Regions from separate parts of the Clostridioides sp. LIBA-6822 genome, predicted to be linked through region 1. Evidence: riboswitches for the same ligand, from Rfam matches in the RefSeq annotation. Region 1 holds a riboswitch; each other region holds the start of a gene.
The links. Region 1 has a riboswitch for lysine ahead of ACTG48_RS17975 (aspartate-semialdehyde dehydrogenase). Riboswitches for the same ligand answer to the same signal wherever they lie in the genome.

Region 1 (4,224 bases):
ATTCTAATTCACTATCTTCTCTTATAGTATCGGCTAAAATCTTACCCATTTTTCCATCATAACCAGTTGCTATAACTTTTAACATAATTTCCTCCTATGATTAAGGGCTAACTTTTGACCAAACTTATTTTTTACCATGCATCAATTTTTACTATGCATTAACTTTTAGTCCAAAGTTAACTAATTCTTTCTTTAATACTTCTAAATTTGCTGGGTCCATTTCTGCTAGAGGTAATCTTAAATCTCCAACATTGAATCCTAATAAATTCATTGCAGTCTTAACTGGTATAGGATTTACTTCTATAAATAAAGCTGCGATTAGAGCATCCATACCAAGTTGTAATTTTCTAGAACCTTCTATATCGCCTTCAAAGAATTTGGCTACTAAATCGTGAGTTTCTTGAGGGCAAACATTAGCAAGTACTGATATAACTCCTTGACCTCCTAAAGACAATAAAGGAAGTATAGTATCATCGTTACCAGAGTAGATAGCAAAGTCATCTGGTACTAAGCTAGCTATTTCTGCAACCTGTCCTAGGTCTCCACTAGCTTCTTTTACAGCAACTATATTATCTATTTTAGCAAGTTCAACTATAAGGCTAGGGCTTATATTTACACAAGTTCTTCCAGGGACATTGTAAAGTATAATTGGAAGTTTGACACTGTTAGCTATTGTTTCAAAATGACGTTTAAGTCCAGACTTATTAGCTTTATTGTAATAAGGAGTTATGATTAATAGAGCATCTACTCCTAATTTTTCAGCTTCTTGGCTTAGATTAACTGAGTGCATAGTATCATTAGAACCACTTCCAGCTATAACAGGAACTCTTTTATTAACTTTTTCTACAACATACTTAATAGTAGCAAGTTGTTCTTCATCAGTCATAGTATTAGCTTCACCAGTAGTACCACAAGATACTATAGCATCAGTACCATTAGCTATTTGGTATTCAACCAATTCGCCTAATTTGTCAAAATCAACTTTGTTATCCTTTGTAAATGGTGTAACTAGAGCAACAGCAGAACCTTTAAATATCATATAAAATCAATCCCCTCTTTTTTATTTTTGTGTTTTATATTACAGTTACTTCTAATGCTTGTTTTTGTGTTATTATTAATATTTTACAAAATTATATATTTATACAATTTTGCATATTATACTAAATCGTATGATAAAGCCATTTCAGCTATTTGAATTGCATTAGTTGCAGCACCTTTTCTTATATTATCAGCAACAACCCAAAGATTTACACCATTATCAACACTAAAGTCTCTTCTTATTCTTCCAACAAATACTTCATCTCTATTGTCAAATTCTACAGCAGTTGGATATTCATTATTAGCAGGATTATCAACTACTACAACCCCTGGAGCTTCTTCAAGTGTTTTTACCAAACCTTCTAATTCAAATGGATTATTAAATTCAACGTTTATAGATTCACTGTGACCATTTCTTACTGGAACCCTTACAGTAGTTGCAGTTATTTTTAAGTCGTAATTATTAAGTATTTTCATAGTTTCATTTACCATTTTCATTTCTTCCTTAGTATATCCATTTTCAGTAAATGAATCTATATGAGGAAGACAATTGTAAGAGATTTGATGAGGGTAGAATCCAGTAGGATTACCATTCATTCCTTGCTCTAAATCCTCAACTCCTTTAACACCAGAACCAGATACAGCTTGGTAAGTAGAGTATACTACTCTCTTAATTTTGTACTTATCATCAAGTGCTTTAAGAGGAACCATAGCTTGTATAGTAGAGCAGTTAGGATTAGCTATTATGCCTTTGTGTTCTTTTATTGCCTCTGGATTTACCTCAGGAACTACTAAAGGCACATCTGGGTCCATTCTCCAGTGACTAGAGTTATCTACTACTAAGATTCCATTTGATGCTGCTATTGGAGCATACTTTTCACTAATACTTCCTCCAGCAGAGAATAATGCTATTTGTATACCTCTATCAGTAAATGAAGTTTCCTTCAATTCTTCTACTATATATTCTTTACCACCAAATACTACTTTAGAACCAGCTGATTTAGAAGATGAGAATAAAAATAGATTTTCTATTGGAAAATTTCTTTCTTCTAATACTTTTAAAAATGTTCTACCTACCATTCCAGTAGCACCAACTATCGCTACATTTACTTTTTTCATATAAATTCACCCCAATTTTAAATTATTAAAACATTATTTTATTTGATTTTAGTTATACAAGTAAGATATGTTAATATTTTTATATATCCAAAAACTTTAATATTATATTAACAACTTTAATTATATACAAAAAACGTACAAAGGTATACTTTGTACGTCTAATTTATCACTCAAAGTAAACCCTGTAGCTCATCACTCATAATATAAGTGACAGTATTACACATGTTATGTGTAATCCCAGAAAATATAATTGCAAGAAATATTTTCTTCGGCTGTAAATCCTTTTTCCAATCATTAACGCCTGCCAGCTACTATTGGATACTCTTAGTTACAGCTACCTCTACCCTAGGTTAATAGGATATTAAAATTTGATTATTCTAATAATAATACATATTTAAGAAAAAATCAACTTATTTATATAAATATTGCTAAAATTTAAATCCAAAATTTGTAATTTCTTGTTTTAATACATTTAGATTAGTTTCTTCCATTTCAGCTAGAGGAAGTCTTAAATCTCCAACATTAAAACCTAAAATATTCATGGCAGTTTTAACTGGCACTGGATTTACTTCTATAAATAAGGCAGCAATTAAAGCATCCATATCAAGTTGTAATTTTTTTGAGCCTTCAATATCACCTTCAAAGAATTTAGTTACTAAATCATGTGTTTCTTTAGGACATATGTTAGCAAGTACAGAGATAACACCACTTCCACCTAATGATAATAGTGGTAAGATAGTATCATCGTTACCGGAGTATATAGCAAAGTCTTTAGGTACTAATTTAGCTATTTCTGCAACTTGAGCTAAATCTCCACTAGCTTCTTTTACAGCAACTATATTATCTATCTTAGCAAGTTCAGCCACAACAGATGGCTTTATATTTACTTTAGTTCTTCCAGGTACATTATATAAAATAATTGGTAACTTAACGCTATTTGCTATTGTTTCAAAGTGAAGTTTAAGACCTTTTTCATTAGTCTTATTATAGTAAGGAGTTATTATTAAAAGACCATCGACTCCTAATTTTTCAGCTTCTTGACTCATATGAACAGACAACATAGTATTGTTTGAACCAGTACCTGCAATGACAGGTATTCTTTTGTTAACTTTTTCAACTGTATATTTTATTACAGCAAAAATTTCAGATTCACTCATAGTAGTTGCCTCACCTGTTGTTCCACAAACAACTAGTGCATCTGTGTCATTCTCAATGTGGTATTCGATTAATTCACCTAATTTTTCAAAGTTGACATTATTATCCTCTGTAAATGGGGTAACTAAAGCAACAGCAGAACCTTTAAATAACATATAATCAAATCTCCTTTTTTATCTAAATTTAATTTTTTAAGTACAATAATAATTATAGTACAAATTAATTAATTTTAATAGGTATAGTTAATATCTTAACTGTTTAAATAAGATATTTATATTATATTAATATTACAAAAATTTGAAATAAATGTTTTATTCTCAAAATATGCATATTAATTTAATAAAATATACCAAAATGGAAATAAAAAATAAATTTTATGCGAATTTAATAACTAATAATTAATATATTTAGGTTATAATAAATATGTGCGTAAAATCTAATAATAAGTAATAATACGGAAAATTTAGGAGGAATAATATGGATACTTTAAAGGAACTTTTTAAAATAGGAAGTGGGCCTTCAAGTTCTCATACTATGGGGCCACAAAGAGCAGCAGAAAGATTTAAAAATGAAAACCCAGATGCAGAAAGTTTTAGAGCAATATTATATGGTAGTTTGGCAGCTACAGGAAAAGGTCACTTAACTGACTATATAATTGAAAAAACTATAGCACCTAAAAAAGTTGAAATTGTTTGGGAAGAAGATATTATAAAAGATTTTCACCCAAATGGAATGAAGTTTGAAGCTTTAGATAAAGAAGGAAATGTAACAGCTGAATGGACTGTATACTCTGTAGGTGGAGGAACTATAGCAGAAGAAGGTCAGAGAAATAGCAAAAGTAACAGTATATATCACCTAGATACTATGGATGAAATAGTAAAATGGTGTAAGGAAAATAATAAGACTTTAGTA
Region 2 (4,224 bases), 1.5 Mb from region 1:
AACTTTTTCCATAGGAAAGTTTGACTTATAAGCTGTATATAATTCACCTCCTGAAACTACATCTAGGCACATTTGTTCTTCATTTATAAGGTTACACATGTAAAGAGGTAAAAAAGCCTTACCTGCATAAGCAACCTTATTTTTTCCATCTTTTGCTTTAAAATATTCTACATATTCTCTACAGTTTTGTCTTACTAAAGCTTCATCAAATACATAAAGTGGAGTTTGATATTTTTTACTAAGTTCTAAACAACTCACTCCTCCAATATATAATTCATTATCATTTACGGTCATAGTTCCATGAAGTTTCATAATATCCTCCCCAAATTTTATATATTAAATACTTCTGCTATTTTCTCTATAGCTACTTGCTTATCATCAGAATTTATAGCACAAGTTATACGAATTTCTGATGTAGTTATAAGTTTTATCATTATACCATTTTCATTAAATATCTTAAATACTTTAGCAGCAACTCCAGAAGTATTTTTCATACCAAGACCTACTAAAGAAAATTTAGTGATATTATTATCAATTACTACATGTTCTTCATCTGTATATTTAGATACTATCTTTTTACATTCACCTAGTTCTTCTTTTGGAACTGTAAATGATACACTTATCTTATCTAAAATAGGTGCAGTTTGACTTATCATATCTACACTTATTCCAATAGTTGCTATATCTTCAAATAAACTAGATATATTTTCTGCTTTAAAATCTTTTATTGTTATAGAACTATCATCATCACTAGTAGCTAATCCTGTTATTACTTTATCCTCTAATTTCATGTCTTTTCCCCCTCTTATATATGTTCCTTTTACTGTACCACATGTACGTCCAACATAAATTTCAACACCATATTTTTGTGCAAGTTCTATACTTCTTGAGTGCATTACTTGTGCCCCTAAACTTGCTAATTCAAGCATTTCTTCATATTCAATCTCATCAAGTTTACTAGCTTTTGAATATTTTCTTGGGTCTGTAAAATAGATTCCATCAACATCTGTATATATCTCACATTTTCCATTTAATTTGACTGCAAGAGCTACAGCAGATGTATCTGAACCACCTCTTCCAAGAGTAGTTACATCACCATCTTCATTGATTCCTTGAAATCCAGTTACTATTACGACATTTCCTTCATCTAAACTATTTTTAATTCTATTTACATTTATATCATCAATTTGAGACTTTCCATGAAGACCACTTGTTTTTATATTTAATTGATAAGCATTATAACTTACAGCCTTACATCCAAGTGCATTTAATGCTATTGATAATAAAGAAGCTGAAATCATTTCTCCAGTAGACATCAATGCATCCAATTCTCTTTTACTAGGTTCATTACTCAATTCTTTAGCCAATTTTATATATTCATCAGTAGATTTACCCATGGCAGATACAACTATCACCATTTGTGGATTTTCTTTTCTTCGTTCTATTATATTTTCTGCAATTGATTTTATTTTATCAGTATCTGCTACTGAACTTCCACCATATTTTTGAACAATTATACTCATGCTTTTTCCCCCTCAAGTTAAATTTTGATAAATAAAAACGCCCAAAGGTATACTTTGGACGTGTAAATCTCATAGACCAAGTAACCTTGTAGCTCACCACTTTAAAAGTGACAGCCTTATACATATTATGCATAAGTCCAGAAAATCCGTCCGTCAACAAATTTTCTTCGGCTATAGACCCTTTCATCAATCATCAACACTTACCAGCTCTTATTGAATACTATTGAATATAGCTACCTCTACCCTAGGCTCATTATTTTTTAATTAATTTATTAATATAGTTTTATCACATTCTATATAATATTGCAACAATTATTTTACAAAATGTGGCAAATCCATAGTCTTCTTTTTTAAAATTAGCTTATATACAATTAAATAGTTTATTTAACCCTAAATCTATAAAATTTATGCTATACTCATTATCGTATCTCTCTAAGTCATTTAATTCAGATAGATTATCTGGCGTAACTACCAAAACGTTTGGCACTTTAAAAAATGGAATTGTAGATTTATCTATCTTTCTAGAAAGATTTTCATATTTAGAAATATCTATTTCATTATCTAAATCAACATCTACTAAAACTTGTTTTATATTACCAAATTGGTCTGTATATTCAATAAATAAATCATATTTCATATCATCCACACTAACATTTCGGTAGAATCTTTTTACATCACAACCTGCAGTATTGATTCTAACAACTAATTCTGACCCTACTAGAGCCTTTATTAAATCATCTCCCTTAAAAAGTTTACTACCATTTAAATAGTATACATATGAGAGGTCTTTATAATTATAATAATCCACATCACAAGGATATTTTTTTAATGTATACTCACTACACATTTTTCTCAAAGTTTTTTTAAAGTTTTTTTTATTATATCTCTTTTGGTCTCCATAAATCTTTCTAAATTGAGCTTCTGTAACACATCTAACCCTGCTAATTAAAAGCAATATCTCTTTTTCCATATTTGTCATAGTACATTCTCCTTGAAGTATTATTTGCAAAGTTGTACTAATATTATATTAATTTTATGACATTAAATTTACAAAGAATTGAAATAAAATAGCTAGTTTTTATAAAAATAAATTTTATAAAAACTAGCTATTAACATATTAAATACTATTTTCAGACTTTTTAAGTTAAACTATACATTCTCTTGATTTCCAGAATCTTGAGAGTTTGTATTTTCGTCAGTTCCTGTTCCCTCTTTTGCTTTTTTGTCTTCAAAGTTTGCAATATTTAGGTTATCAAATTCTGACATTTCAATTACACCAGATGCTTCTTTTGAATACGATATTTTAACTTTATCTCCAACTTGAGTCAATGGCAATTCACTAGACACTTTTGAAGTGGCCTTGAATATTATTTCTTTATTTGAATCTAAAGTTACATAATAATTAGTATTTCCGCCTCGTACATCTGGGCTTATTCTCGTTACTGTACCTTCTATGACTTCGTCTTTTAAGTCATTATCAAGTTTTAAATCATTTCCCTTAGACTCTAATGAATCTTTATAGTTTCTTAATGCTTCGTTTTTATCTTCACCTATACCAAGCACATTATAATCTTCAACAGATACAAATGCAACTCTTTTTACAAGACCAGCCTTATCTTTTAATGATGATACATATGTTGGCTGACCTAATATATTATACATTACAGGGAATGTTGCTTCATAATTTTTTTCTTGAACATTACCCTCAGCTGATTTCATCGCAGCTGTCTCAGTAGCTCCTGGTTGTTTATATAATCTAGCTTCTTTTGTTCTAGAGTCAACTAACATAAATCCAATTGTAGATTCATCTCCACCAGAAGATGTTATACCTGTATACCAATAAGACCTATTATCATTTCCATAAACTAGTGATGTTCCTTCTGTTGGTACTAATACTCCTTTTTCTGATATAACAGAATTTAAAAATCCATTAACATAAACACCCCAGTCTTTAATCTGGTCTGTTATAAATTCTTGTGGCTGGATTCTATCTACCCATTTAGGTGTATTCTTAACATTATAAACATTTATTTTTCCAGTTTCTGCGTCAACAGTGGCTATTCCTGTAGCATTTGCTCCTCCATAACCAATTTTATGCTCATATAAACTTACAACCCAATAAGGCTTCCCTTCATCATTTATTTCAAGGGTAAAATCTGTCATACCGACATTTACAATACCATGTATATATAAATGTCTTTGTAAATCTTGATGTAAGTAAGCTTCTGGTTGGTATACTATCTTTATTGGCTTTCCATCTATTTCTTGAACTAATTGAACATCTTGAGGATTACTTGCGGATACTTTTACATAACCACTTGTACCACTTAAAGATGTCACCCATTTAATTATGTCTCTATGAACAAGAGGTGCTACCCAGTACAACTCTCCATCCACATTTTGTATATGGAATTTTCCTAATTTTGACACACTACCTATAGCTGGAACTTCTCCAAGCTTTTTATCACCCAATTTCATGGCCATATCTTCATCTACAAGACGAATGTCATTTACACTAACAGGACTAATATCATCAGTAAATTTACTTTCAGTCACTTTTCCTAATAGTTCTTTATATGCCTTTGCATGAAACACAGGTGTAGAGGCTATAAAAGGTACAACTACAATATACACAAGTAAAGCTATTGCTATTGAAAAATTATATTTGGCAAGTTTAGATGTTCTTTCATTTCTATCCAAC
Region 3 (4,224 bases), 180 kb from region 1:
TTCATTTTCAAATACTGATTTAATTTACAATTCTTATGGTTTCCAACTAAGTGGAGGAATGAGCCAAAGAGTATTGGCAGCTATAGGGACAGCACTAAACCCAAACTGGATAATTGCAGATGAACCAACTAAAGGGCTAGATGCAATAATAAGAAAACAAGTATATGAGGTATTTTGTGATTTAAGAAGTAATATGGGTGTTAGCATGATACTTATAACTCATGATTTAATGTTAGCCAAAAAACTTTGTGATGAAGTTATGGTTATGTATGCAGGGAAAATCATAGAAAGGGGTTCTAAAGATAGTGTATTTAATAACCCTTTACATCCTTATACAAAAGGTCTAATTGATTCACAGCCAAATAAAAAATTAATGCCTATTGATGGGATAGCACCAAGTCTAACAAACTTACCAAAAGGATGTAGATTTTTTCCAAGATGTAAAGTTGCAAAAAAATCATGTTCTGATTATGAGCCAGTGCTATTTGATGTAAATAGCTCAAAGGTGAGGTGTTTTATTTATGATAAAAGTTTGTAATCTTTATAAGGAGTTTAGGAGCGGAATAATTAATAAGAAAATAGTTAAGGCAGTAGATGATGTATCATTTGAAATAGAAGAAGGAAAAACCTTGGGTCTTGTAGGAGAAAGCGGATGTGGAAAATCAACTTTATCAAGGCTTATTTTAAGACTTGTTAAATCTGATGGAGGTAAAATTTATTTTAATGGTAGAAATATAAGTAATTATAATTTTTCTCAGATGAGGAATTTAAGAAAAGAGATGCAAGTAATATTTCAACATCCAGATTCAGCTCTAAGCCCTAAGAAAACTATATATGATAGCCTTGTAGAACCATTAAAGATTCATAAAATCTATGAGAAGAATAAATCAACAGAATATATAAAGGAATATTTAAGTTTTGTTGGAATCAGCGAGGAAATCTTAACTAGATACCCATATCAAGTCAGTGGAGGACAAATACAAAGAGTTGCTTTAGCCAGAGTCCTTTTATTAAAGCCTAAATTTATAATATTGGATGAGCCTACATCAATGTTAGATGTATCTGTACAAGCTCAAGTTGTACAAGTTCTGAAAAAAGCTCAAAAACAATTTAATATAACCTATTTATTTATATCTCATGATATAGACTTAGTAAAGGAATTTAGTGATGAAATTGCAGTTATGTTAAATGGTAAGATAGTTGAAATTATAGGTTCCAAAGAATTATATAAAAGTGCAAAGCATACTTACACTAAAGAGCTTATTGAGAATTTTATTAATTTTTAGAGCAGAGTAATCAATTATTTAGTTAAGCACTTAATTAATATAGCATTAATTTAGTAAAAGTGGTTTACTTTGATTATGGAAAATGATAAGTCTCAACCTTAACATTTTTAGAAAGGAAGATTAATCATGTATTATAAAGATATAGATTTCGAAAAAAAATGGCATGAGTATATTGAAAATAAAGAAGGATATGCAAAGGAAAGAGCATTTGATGATGAGGTGGAAAGACTATTTTTTAAAAAATTATCTCATAAGTATGATGATAATCCAACACTTTATGATTATTCAAAAGAAGTATTTGATTTTATTGATAAATTAATAGATGAAGGAAAAAATCTTATAGAAATTGGTGCAGGTACAGGTAAATTTACTATACCACTTTCTAAAAAATGCAAGGTCGTAACTGCTAATGATTTTTCAAGGGATATGCTTGATGTACTTGAACAAAAGATTAGGGAACATAATATAACTAATATAAACACAGTACAAGGTAAGTGGGAAGATGTCAATATTGAGTGCAGTGACTACATTTTATCTGTGAATTCACTTTATAGAATTTGGAATATTAAAGATGCCTTGAATAAAATGAATAAGTTGGCTAAAGAAAAAGTAATTATAGTAAGGGCTATTCAAAAGCCATTATTCAATGACTTGTATATTGATTTAGGGGAGAAAGATAGAACCTGCCCAGATTATATATATATTCCAAATATACTACATTCTTTGAATATATGTGCAGACACAAAGTTTATTGATGTAGAAAATGAAATTGAATTTGATAGCATAGAAGATATACATCTTAAAATGGAAACTGAATTAAATAAAAAGATTAATTTTGGTGAAGTGGTAGATAAATATATAGATAATATAGAAAAAAGAGAAGATAAATATATTTTTAAACATAAAACTAAAGTTATAATTATATACTGGAATAGTATAAATTAAACTTGTCAATGTCATTAAATGTAAGTATTATTATATTGAAAATATTTACAATCTCGACATATTATGCTACAATTATTTACAATAAATAAAATTTAATAAGCATTACCTCATCTAATAAAAAGATTGAGGTAGAGGTTGCATTTACTAAGATTAATATTGAAGAGGTCGGAAACCAATGAAGCAATATAAAAGGAGTAAGTGCCGAAGTGCTAGTGTCCAAAGCTAGTGCTGGGACTGTATTTAATAAGTACAGTACTGTCATCAAAATCAGCCCGAATTTTGATGGAGAGCTATCTTAGATAAGATAAAGGGAAGATGTAGGTATGTTGTATTTAGCACATTTAGCTCAACATGTATCCATGTTGAGCTTTTTTACATCTATGCAAAATAGGATAGAAAAGGGATGCAATAATAAAATATTTTAATTTAAAAAGTGGGGAGATTACAAATGAGCAGTTTAAAAAAGAAGAGGTTTAGTATGCCACAGACACTTACTATAATATTCTTATTAATAGTGGTAATGGCAGTTCTTACTTGGATAGTACCAAGTGGAAATTTTGAAAGGGTAGATATAGATGGAAGGTCAGTTGTTGTAGCTGGAACTTATGAAAAAGCACCATCAAATCCACAAGGTGTTACTGATGTATTTTCAGCTCCTATAAAGGGATTTATAGATGCAGCTGAAGTAGTTGGATTTGTTTTGATAGTTGGAGGAGCTTTTGGAATAGTTAACAAAACAGGTGCAATAGAAGCCATTATAGCACACACTGTAAATAAAATGAAGAAGTTTCAATTTTTAATAATACCTATATCAATGATTTTGTTTGGTCTTGGTGGTACAACTTTTGGAATGAGTGAAGAAACATTACCTTTTTATATGATATTTATTCCACTTATGACCAGCATGGGATATGATTCATTAACTGCGGTGGCAACAGTGTTTATAGGAGCAACAGCTGGATTTGGAGCGGCAACTACTAATCCTTTCTCTGTAGGAATAGCACAGGCATTGTCACAAATAACACCAGGTTCTGGAATAGAGTTTAGAGTTGTTATGTTTATAATATATATGGCTATATCTATAGGATTTGTTATGATGTATGCCAATAGAGTTAAAAAAGACCCTAAAAAGTCTTTAGTACACGATATATCACTAAATCAAGAATCAATGACTAATACTGATACAAACATAAAAGAATTTACAAAAAGAGAAGCCATGGTAATAGCAATTTTCGTAATAGGTATGGCAATTATGATATTTGGAGTTTTAAGGTTAGGATGGTATATAACTGAGATTGCAATGATATTTACAGCAATAGGTATAATATCAGGAATAGCGTCAGGGCTTAAACAAGATGAAATAGTTAATTCATTTATAAGTGGAGCAGGAGATTTAATGACAGCTGGGTTATGTATAGCATTTGCACGTGGAATCGTAATAATAGCAGAAAATGGATTTATAATAGATACAATTTTAAATTCTGCAGCAAATTTATTAAATGGACTACCAAAAACTATATTTATAAATTTAACTTTCTTGATAGAAGGTTTAATAGCATTTTTAATACCATCAGCATCAGGACTTGCATCACTTACAATACCTGTACTTGCACCACTTGGAGACTTAGTTGATGTATCTAGACAAATGATAGTTACAGCTTATCAATTTGGTATAGGTGTAACTAACCTAATAACACCTACATCAGGTGTTTTAATGGGAGCACTAGCAGTAGCTAATATTCCTTGGTCAAAGTGGGTTAGATTCGTAGTTCCTCTAATGGTAGTATTAACAATTCTTGTAATGGTATTCTTGACAATAGGATTATATCTAGGATTCTAATAGGAGGTAAGTTATGATAGATAGTGTAAAGAAAAGAGCCTATGAGATAGAGAATGAACTTGGAAAAGAAATTGAAGAAGTATGTGATTTTATATTCAATAACCCAGAACTAGGCGAAGAAGAATATATATCATCAAAGTACTTAGTAGAGAA
Region 4 (4,224 bases), 2.0 Mb from region 1:
AGTTAAAAGCCCAATACTTTCAAGATATCTAAGGTCTTTAGAACAAGAAGATGGATTGTTGCTTATTGCAATTGTATCTCCTTTCTTAAATTCATCAATAGATTTTATCTTGTAAGAGTAAAGTATTGCTGGGCATACATATAGTTTTTTTCCAGCCATTATTTTATATCCTTTAGCTTTGACAGCCTCTTTTAGATAAGGTTCATGTTGGAATAGATTTGCATCAATTTCTCCATTATTTAAAGCTTCGTTTGGAAGTATGTAATCATCAAAATTCTTAATTTCTAAGGTATAACCTTTTTCTTCGATAAGTGGCTTTAATTCTTCTAATAATTCTCCACCTGGTACTAAAGTAGCACCAACAACAATTTTTTTGTCATCGTTAGCTTTAGAGCATCCAACTATAGATAAAGTGAAAACTAGACATAATAATAAACTTAATAATTTTTTGAATTTCATATAAATTCCCTCCTGAATATGATTGATTAGTTAAAAATAAAATACCCTCTTTTATCACACTGCAAAATAAAATAAGCCTGAGTTTAAACTCAGGCTTTAAAAGCTAATTTAGACTCATCTTTCAGTATAATACTGCAGGATTTAGCACCAATGTATATAAAAATATACTGGTTGCTGGGTTTCATAGGGCCAGTCCCTTCACCACTCTGGATAAGAAGTATCAATTTTTAATTATGTTATAAATATTATCATGATTTTTTATATATGTAAACACAATTTTATAAATATTTTAAAATCTTTAGTATTTCTATTTAACACCTAAGATTCCAGAAACTAAAATATCAGTATCAGCACCTAAGAAATAATCATTTATTTCAATTGAATTTAAAACATTTCTTAAAGCATTTTCTTCATGCTTTGTGCCAACAAGTTTGTCTTCCACAAATGAAACATCACGTTTTCCAAAAAAATCTCCAAAAAATTTTATAGTTGTTATTATGCCTTTATCAACATTTAGATTAAACTCAACATTTCCACCAGAATATTTTAACTCATTTGAAAGAGTATATTTTGGTGAATTACCAAAGTTCCAATCCCAAGTTTCATATTTTAATTTAGTAAGTTTTTCTATTTGTTCTATGTCATACTTACTTAAACAATAATTAGTATTATCAATATTAGTTTTAGATAAATAATCCATAATTGCATCTTTAAATTCCAGTATATCCATTTTAGATTTTAGATGTTCACTTATATTAGTTACACGAGATTTTACAGATTTTATTCCCTTTCCTTCAAATTTTATAGGCTTTACTTTTAAAGCTTTTGAAAGGTCGTTTATCTCAGATGAAAATAACAACGTACCATGGTGCATTACCTTGTTTTTGTAGTTGTACTGGGCATTTCCAGAAAATTTCTTACCATCTATAAGAAGGTCATTTCTTCCAGAAAATTCAGCGTTGACATCTAATGTTTTAAGCAAGTCTATTATTGGTTGAGTGAATCTTCTGAAATCACTAAAGCTATTATTATTGCAAGCTATGAATGTAAAATTTATATTTCCTAAATCGTGAAATACAGCTCCACCACCAGATTGTCTCCTAACGACAGGTATAGAATTTTCTTTTATATATTCTAAATTTATTTCAGAAAGTGTATTTTGATTTTTTCCAACAATTATAGAAGGTTCATTCCTCCATAAAATAAATAAGTCTTCGTCAAGATTTTTAAGAAGATACTCTTCCATTGCTAAATTGAAGTAAGGGTTTGTCTTTTCATTGTAAATTAATAACATTAAAGTAATTCCTCCATATAAATGATAAAATTTTTTTGTTGGTCTTAGTACAATTAATTTTATAATTCGACAATAACTTGAAAAGTCCTTTAAATTAGAAGTTTTAAACAAGAAGATAATCGTGTATTAATAGAAGTGCCCATTAAACAAAATCATAATAAAATGGAATTTAATGTAAAAAATAAAAAGGATTTTTAAAAACTACCTTGCAAAGTTTAAATAAATAATATATACTCAAAATATACTTAATAAAAGTGAATAGAAGGGTAGAGGCGCAATAATCTATCAGTACTAATAATGAGTTAAGCACAGAGATTTATTAGGAAAGGAGATATTGCCGAAGTTTTATAATCGATGCTTTAAGATTATATTGCTGGGGGTACATAGAAAATATGTACAACTGTCACAGGTTTATTTGTGGTGAGCTATCATTTAAGGAATTATATTATACTTATTTTAATATTGTTGATGTATTGTAATTTTTAAGCCTTGAGTGTTTAGCACTTAAGGCTTTTTTAGTTTTATCAAATACCCTGTACAATTCACAAAACTAAAAAGAGAGGGAGATTTATATGAGAAATAAAAAAATTAATATTATTTTTCTGACGACAATTATGTTCATAATGTCAACAGTAATGGTTTTTGCGGAGGAAGATATAGACACTATTGCACTAGCTAATGCAGAAAAATTTGGAATTTTAACTTTAATACCACCATTAGTTGCTATAATACTTGCATTTATAACTAAAAACGTAATAATTTCCTTACTTATAGGAATTCTTTCTGGTAGTTTTATAATTAAAGCTAGTGGTATAAATGTGTTTGCCACACTTATACAATCATTTTTAGATTTAGTGGACAGAGCTTTGGTATCGCTATCAGACCCATGGAATGCAGGAATAATACTACAAGTTCTAGCAATTGGAGGAGTAATAAATCTTGTTGCTAAAATGGGAGGAGCTAAGGCTATAGCTGAAGCACTTGCCAAAAGAGCGAAATCAGCAAAAGGTACACAACTTATAACATGGTTTTTGGGTCTTTTAGTATTCTTTGATGATTATGCTAATTCATTAATAGTAGGTCCTATGATGAGACCTGTTGCAGATAAAATGAAAATATCAAGAGAAAAATTAGCCTTTATAATAGATGCTACAGCAGCACCAGTTGCTGGATTAGCCATAATATCTACATGGATAGGTCTTGAAGTTGGTTTAATACATGATGCTTTTGAAAGTATAAGTGTGGATGTTGATGCATTTGGTATATTTTTAAATACAATACCATTTAGATTTTATAATATATTAATATTAGCGTTTATTGTAATATCAGCATTATTATTAAAAGAATTTGGGCCAATGAGAAAGGCTGAGATAAAATCTAGAAGTAGAAAAGTTGGTACAGACCTTGATGAAGGCGTAGAAGAATTAGATGATTTAGCTCCAAAAAATGGAGTGAAATTGAGTGTGTGGAATGCTATAATTCCAATTGGAACATTAATAATAGTTGCTTTAGCATCATTCTATTATAGTGGATATACATCTATAATGGAAGGTGAAGATAAAGCTCTAATACAACTATTTACAAATTCACCATATTCTTTTGGGGCAATAAAAGAAGCATTTAGTGCATCTGATGCATCTAGAGCATTATTCCAATCTGCACTTGTTGCAAGTTTAGTTGCTATTATAATGGCTGTAGTAAAAAAGATTTTTACAGTATCAGAAGCAATTGATGTCTGGATAGATGGAATGAAAAGTTTAGTAATTACTGGTGTAATATTAATACTTGCATGGTCATTGAGTTCAGTAATAAAAGAATTAGGTACAGCTAAATTTTTAATACACTTATTATCAGGCTCACTACCTCCATTCTTATTGCCAAGCTTAATATTTGGTTTAGGAGCAATAATATCTTTTGCTACTGGAACAGCTTATGGAACTATGGGTATACTTATGCCACTTGCAATACCACTAGCATACTCATTAAACCCTGATATGTCCTATGTAATAGTAAGTACAAGTGCAGTTTTAACAGGTGCAATATTTGGAGACCATTGTTCTCCAATTTCAGATACAACAATACTTTCTTCAATGGGAGCTGGTTGTAATCACATAGACCACGTTAATACTCAAATGCCATACGCTATATTTACAGCAATAATCACTATTGTATTTGGATATATACCAGCTGGATTTGGATTACCAATATATATAGTATTACCAGTGGCTATAGCTGCGATATTTGTGGGTATTCAAATAATTGGTAAGAAAGTTGATGAAGCAGAGATAGAACTTGCAGAATAAGGATATAAATAAATTTCACCTTTTATTATCATTGTTTTGTTAGTTTTTAGATAATTTTAAAAAGTTATTGAAAATAATAGCGAAATATAGTAAAATAAAAGAGTGATAAGCGGATGTGGCGGAATTGGCAGACGCACTAGACTTAGGATCTAGCGCCATTGGCGTGGG

Region 2: another riboswitch for lysine. It lies ahead of ACTG48_RS11125 (aspartate kinase); the one in region 1 lies ahead of ACTG48_RS17975 (aspartate-semialdehyde dehydrogenase).
Region 3: another riboswitch for lysine. It lies ahead of ACTG48_RS17205 (YfcC family protein); the one in region 1 lies ahead of ACTG48_RS17975 (aspartate-semialdehyde dehydrogenase).
Region 4: another riboswitch for lysine. It lies ahead of ACTG48_RS08795 (Na+/H+ antiporter NhaC family protein); the one in region 1 lies ahead of ACTG48_RS17975 (aspartate-semialdehyde dehydrogenase).

The regions. Positions count from the first base shown of each region.
Region 1 is NZ_CP196995.1:3,802,973-3,807,196, reverse strand. It holds gene dapB (4-hydroxy-tetrahydrodipicolinate reductase) at 1-85, opposite strand, end outside; gene dapA (4-hydroxy-tetrahydrodipicolinate synthase) at 152-1,039, opposite strand; gene ACTG48_RS17975 (aspartate-semialdehyde dehydrogenase) at 1,156-2,157, opposite strand; lysine riboswitch at 2,335-2,508, opposite strand; gene dapA (4-hydroxy-tetrahydrodipicolinate synthase) at 2,586-3,467, opposite strand; gene ACTG48_RS17965 (L-serine ammonia-lyase) at 3,790-4,224, shown strand, end outside.
Region 2 is NZ_CP196995.1:2,291,871-2,296,094, forward strand. It holds gene lysA (diaminopimelate decarboxylase) at 1-312, opposite strand, end outside; gene ACTG48_RS11125 (aspartate kinase) at 330-1,523, opposite strand; lysine riboswitch at 1,605-1,773, opposite strand; gene ACTG48_RS11130 (hypothetical protein) at 1,885-2,502, opposite strand; gene ACTG48_RS11135 (hypothetical protein) at 2,673-4,224, opposite strand, start outside.
Region 3 is NZ_CP196995.1:3,626,919-3,631,142, reverse strand. It holds gene ACTG48_RS17220 (ABC transporter ATP-binding protein) at 1-538, shown strand, start outside; gene ACTG48_RS17215 (ABC transporter ATP-binding protein) at 522-1,286, shown strand; gene ACTG48_RS17210 (class I SAM-dependent methyltransferase) at 1,413-2,231, shown strand; lysine riboswitch at 2,353-2,532, shown strand; gene ACTG48_RS17205 (YfcC family protein) at 2,680-4,071, shown strand; gene ACTG48_RS17200 (M20 family metallopeptidase) at 4,085-4,224, shown strand, end outside.
Region 4 is NZ_CP196995.1:1,836,522-1,840,745, forward strand. It holds gene ACTG48_RS08785 (MetQ/NlpA family ABC transporter substrate-binding protein) at 1-459, opposite strand, end outside; SAM riboswitch class I at 571-676, opposite strand; gene lplA (lipoate--protein ligase) at 767-1,753, opposite strand; lysine riboswitch at 2,013-2,189, shown strand; gene ACTG48_RS08795 (Na+/H+ antiporter NhaC family protein) at 2,326-4,056, shown strand; tRNA gene ACTG48_RS08800 (tRNA-Leu) at 4,166-4,224, shown strand, end outside.